One region of the Streptomyces yaizuensis genome, then DNA from elsewhere that is predicted to be linked to it. Evidence: predicted binding sites of a transcription regulator. Region 1 holds the regulator's gene; the other holds the start of a gene.
What was found. Region 1 encodes HspR, which represses chaperone genes until heat shock. Its sites were predicted from a motif close to TTGAGNNNNNNNNNCTCAA; they were not measured.
Positions count from the first base shown of each region.

Region 2: a site for HspR is predicted at 1,029-1,047, ahead of lon (endopeptidase La). Genes of this name have one in related genera too.

Region 1 covers NZ_BSBI01000006.1:173,689-176,078, forward strand. The annotation lists gene dnaJ (molecular chaperone DnaJ) at 1-960, shown strand, start outside; gene SYYSPA8_RS16550 (heat shock protein transcriptional repressor HspR) at 962-1,408, shown strand; gene SYYSPA8_RS16555 (helix-turn-helix transcriptional regulator) at 1,999-2,390, opposite strand, start outside.
Region 2 covers NZ_BSBI01000003.1:409,768-412,157, reverse strand. The annotation lists gene lon (endopeptidase La) at 1-1,006, opposite strand, end outside; gene SYYSPA8_RS10095 (RNA polymerase sigma factor) at 1,211-1,840, shown strand; gene SYYSPA8_RS10090 (zf-HC2 domain-containing protein) at 1,837-2,390, shown strand, end outside.

The sequences.
Region 1 (2,390 bases):
TTCGGGAACGGCGGCTTCCGCCCGGGTCCCGGGGCCGGCGGCGGCAACTTCAACTTCGACCTGGGCGACCTCTTCGGCGGCGCCCAGGGCGGCGGCGCCGGCGGCGCGGGCGGCTTCGGCGGCGGCCTGGGCGATGTCTTCGGCGGCCTGTTCAACCGGGGCGGCGCGGGCCCGGGCGCGGGTCCGCGTACCCAGCCCCGGCGCGGCCAGGACATCGAGTCCGAGGTCACGCTCAGCTTCACCGAGGCGGTCGACGGGGCCACGGTCCCGCTGCGGATGTCCAGCTCCGCCGCGTGCAAGGCGTGCTCCGGCACCGGCGACAAGAACGGCTCCCCCCGGGTCTGCCCGACCTGTGTCGGCACCGGCCAGGTCTCGCGCGGCGGCAGCGGCTCCTTCTCGCTGACCGACCCCTGTGTGGACTGCAAGGGCCGGGGCCTCATCGCCCAGGACCCCTGCGAGGTCTGCAAGGGCAGCGGACGGGCCCGTTCCTCGCGCACCATGCAGGTCCGCATCCCGGCGGGCGTCTCCGACGGGCAGCGGATCCGGCTGCGCGGCAAGGGCGCGCCGGGCGAGCGCGGCGGCTCCGCCGGTGACCTCTATGTCGTCGTCCACGTCGGCGACCACCCGGTCTTCGGCCGGAAGGGGGACAATCTCACCGTCACCGTGCCCGTCAGCTTCACCGAGGCGGTGCTGGGCGGTGAAGTGAAGGTGCCCACGCTCGGTGGCCCCCCGGTCACCCTGAAGCTGCCCCCGGGCACGCCGAACGGACGCACCATGCGGGCGCGCGGCAAGGGCGCGGTCCGCAAGGACGGCACTCGCGGCGATCTCCTGGTCACCGTGGAGGTGGCGGTCCCGCAGGACCTGAGCGAGAAGGCGAAGGAAGCCCTGGAGACCTACCGCGAAGCCACCGCGGAGGAGGACCCGCGGGCCGAGCTGTTCCAGGCCGCGAAGGGAGCATGACATGGACGGAAGGCGCCGTAATCCCTACGAGCTGACGGACGAGTCCCCGGTGTACGTGATCTCGGTGGCCGCCCAGCTCTCCGGTCTGCATCCGCAAACACTGCGGCAGTACGACCGGCTGGGGCTGGTCTCCCCCGACCGCACCGCCGGGCGGGGGCGGCGCTATTCCGCCCGTGACATCGAACTGCTGCGGACCGTCCAGCAGCTCTCGCAGGACGAGGGCATCAACCTGGCCGGCATCAAGCGCATCATCGAGCTGGAGCACCAGGTCGCGGCCCTCCAGTCCCGGGTCGCCGAGCTGTCGGCGGCGCTGGACGGCGCGGCCGCGGCGATCCAGCAGCGCGAGGCCCAGGTGCACGCCTCCTACCGGCGCGATCTTGTGCCGTACCAGGACGTGCAGCAGACCAGCGCGCTGGTGGTGTGGCGGCCCAAGCGCGCCGACGGCTGATCACGCCGTCCGCGTCGACAGATCCTGCTGACGGTCCCGACGGTCCGGTCGCAGATGAGTGGCAGGCCCCCGGTGAGCGCTTTCGCGCCCCGGGGGCCTGTTTCTGTCCCCGGGGCGGTGGAGCGGTGACCGTACGGAGCGTCAGTTCCCGTCGTGGGGACGGTGGGTGGCCCGGGCCCGGCCTTCCCGCCGTCCCTGGTAACGGTGTTCCGCCGGTGTGATTCCGGTACGGGGTGGAAGGCCCGCGAGGGGCCCGTGCGCGGGCCGGCGGGGGCCGGTGGGAGGTTCCGGGCCCCCGGGGGCGGACGGTCGCCCTCCGGCGCGCTCGCGGCCCGGCCGGCGCCCCTCGGGCCCGTATCCCCGTACGCCTGTACGCCTGTACGCCCGTATCCCCGTACAGCGGAGGTCGGCTGAGGGAGCGTCACTCCTGCGGCGCCCCGCCTTTCCCCGTCGTACGCGGGTGAAACACCGGAAACCGTCGCCCCGGTGGCCTCGGGGCCGAGGACAGCGATTTCCGGCCTTGTTTCACCTGGGGGCAGGGGGAGAGCGCCCCGGACCCCCGAAAGGCCCTCAGATGCCCGGGAAAGCCCTCAGGAGTCCTCCTCCAGGATCTTCGACTGGGCGATCAGATACCCCAGCTGGGTCCGGCTGCCGCTGCCCAGCGACGAGCCCAGCTTGGCGATATGGGCCCGGCAGGTACGGACGTTCATCCCGAGCCGGCGGGCTATCGCCTCGTCCACATGCCCCTCCACCAGCAGTTTCGCTATGGAACGCTGGACCCCCGTGATCCCGTTCAGATCGGGCCCGTAGGTCACGGGCTCCTCCCACGGCAGCCCGTGCAGCCAGAACTGCTCGAAGACGCCGACCAGATACTCCACGATCCCCTTGTGCCGCAGCTCCAGCGCCGAGAGGCGGTCGCTGCTCGCCGGTATGAAGGCGACCTTCCGATCCACGATGATCAGCCGGTCGATGATCTCCTCCA
Region 2 (2,390 bases), on a different contig from region 1:
CCGCGAGGCCCGCGTGCTCGGCGTCGAGGACGGCACGGGCGCCCCGGATGTCGTAGGCGTCCTCGGTCCGCTCGTTCCAGGGGAGTTCGAGGACGGTGTCCAGCCAGGTGCGGATCCAGGAGCCCTCGGGGCTCTGGTCGCTGGACCGCTCCAGCTTGGCGACCTCCTTGAGGGCGGCCTCGCGGACGCTCTCGGGCAGGTCGGCGGCCTCCACGCGGGCGCGGTAGTCCTCCGCTTCGTCGGCTCCGTCGGCGTCGCCTTCGCCGTTCAGCTCGCGCAGTTCCTTGCGGACGGCGTCCAGCTGGCGGCGGAGCAGGAACTCGCGCTGCTGCTTGTCGACGCCCTCCTGGACGTCCTTGGCGATGGACTCGGCGACGTCCTGCTCGGCGAGGTGCTCCCGCAGCTGCTCGGTGGCGAGCCGCAGCCGGGCCACCGGGTCGGTGGTCTCCAGCAGCTCGATCTTCTGGGCGGTGGTGAGGAAGGGGGAGTAGCCGGAGTTGTCGGCGAGCTGGGACACGCCCTCGATCTGCTGCACCCGGTCCACGACCTGCCAGGCGCCGCGCTTCTTGAGCCATTCGGTGGCGAGGGCCTTGTACTCGGTGACCAGCTCGGCGATCTGGCCGGGGAGCGGATCGGGGACGGTCTCCTCGATCCGGGTGCCCTCGACCCACAGGGCGGCGCCGGGGCCGGTGGTGCCGGAGCCGATGCGCACCCGGCCCACGCCCCGGATCAGGGCGCCGGGGTCGCCGTCGGAGAGGCGGCCGACCTGCTCGACGGTCCCGAGGACGCCGGTCGCCGCGTACTGCCCGTCCACGCGGGGAACAAGGAGCACCCGCGGCTTGCTGCCCCCGGAGGAACCGGCGGCGGCCTGCGCGGCCTCGACGGCGGCGCGGACATCGCCGTCGGTGAGGTCGAAGGGCACCACCATTCCGGGCAGCACGACCTCGTCGTCGAGCGGCAGCACGGGCAGGGTGAGCGGTGTGAACGTCTGGGACTCAGCAGCCATGATCTCCCCTTAGGCAGTGAACTTGAGCGTCAAGGACTCAATGCAGTTATGTGGAGTCAATGCATGGGCGGCGCCGGATGTTCCCGGGCCCCTGTTCGCTCTGAGCGATCACTCCCCGACCGGTACGGAACCGGCCCCTCCGGCCCCTCCGGCCCGATCCGCGGAACCGAGAACCGGCACCGCCCCGGCGAGCGATAGAGGGGTGTGAGACGGATCCGCCCCGCACGGGGAGACACACGGGAAGACCGGGAAGCCACGGAGGGAGACGGAGACCGGGACGACGCCGCTCTGCTGCGCGCCGTCGCCCGGGGGGACGCCGACGCGCTCGCCGCCCTCTACGACCGCCACGCCGGCTGGCTGCACGCCCGGCTCACCCGCCGCTGCGCCGACCCCGAGACCGTGCGCGAGGTCGTCCAGGACACCTTCGTCGCGGTCTGGCGGAACGCGGGCGGCCACCACGGCGGCGAGGCCGGCGGCTGGCTCTGGGTGATCGCCGGCCGGCGGCTCCTGGACGCGTACCGGACGGGCGCCCGGCAGGGCAGACCCGTCCCCGACAGCGCCGCCCCGCCGCCGAACGCCCCCTCCGCCGAGGAGCGGGTGCTGATCTCGCTGGAGTACGGGGACCTCGGCGACGCCCTGGACCGGATCCCGCCGGAGCTGCGGGACGTCCTGCGCGCCACCGTCATCGACGGCCTGTCCACCCGGGAGGCCGCCCACGCGCTCGGCATCCCCGAGGGCACCGTCAAGTCCCGGGCCCGACGGGCCCGCCGTGAGCTGCGCTCGGCGCTGGAGGCCCTGGCGCCGGGGAGCTGCCCGCTGGGAGGTACGGCATGACCGGCATGAGCCACCCGACCGGCGGGCACGTGTCCGCACCCCTGGCCCTGCGGTACGCGCTCGGCACGGCCCGCGAACCGGACGCCCGCGCACTGGAACGCCACATCGAGGGCTGCGGACCGTGCGCGGCCCGGGTCTCCGCCGCCGTCCGGCGCGGCCCCGCCGGCGCCGTCCTCGACGACATCCGCACGGCGGTCCTGGCGGAGGCGGCCGGACGGGCCCCCGAGCACGCGGGCCCGGCGGGATCCGGAAGGGAGACCCCGGCCCCGGCGGGCTCCGTGGGCCTGGTCACCCGGCTCGGCTGGGCGGCGGGACCCGCCGTCCGCAGGGCCTGGTGGCCGGCGCTCCTCGCCGTCGTCGGCGGCGCGCTCCTCCTCGCGTACGCCGTGGACCTCCCCCGGGCCGCCCGGCCGCTGCTGCTGGCCCTCTCCCCCGTCGTCCCGCTGCTGGGGGTGGCGCTGTCGTACGGCCGCCGCGCCGACCCCCTGCACGAGATCATCGCGTCCACGCCGTCGGGCGGGCTGCGGCTGCTGCTCACCCGGACCGCCGT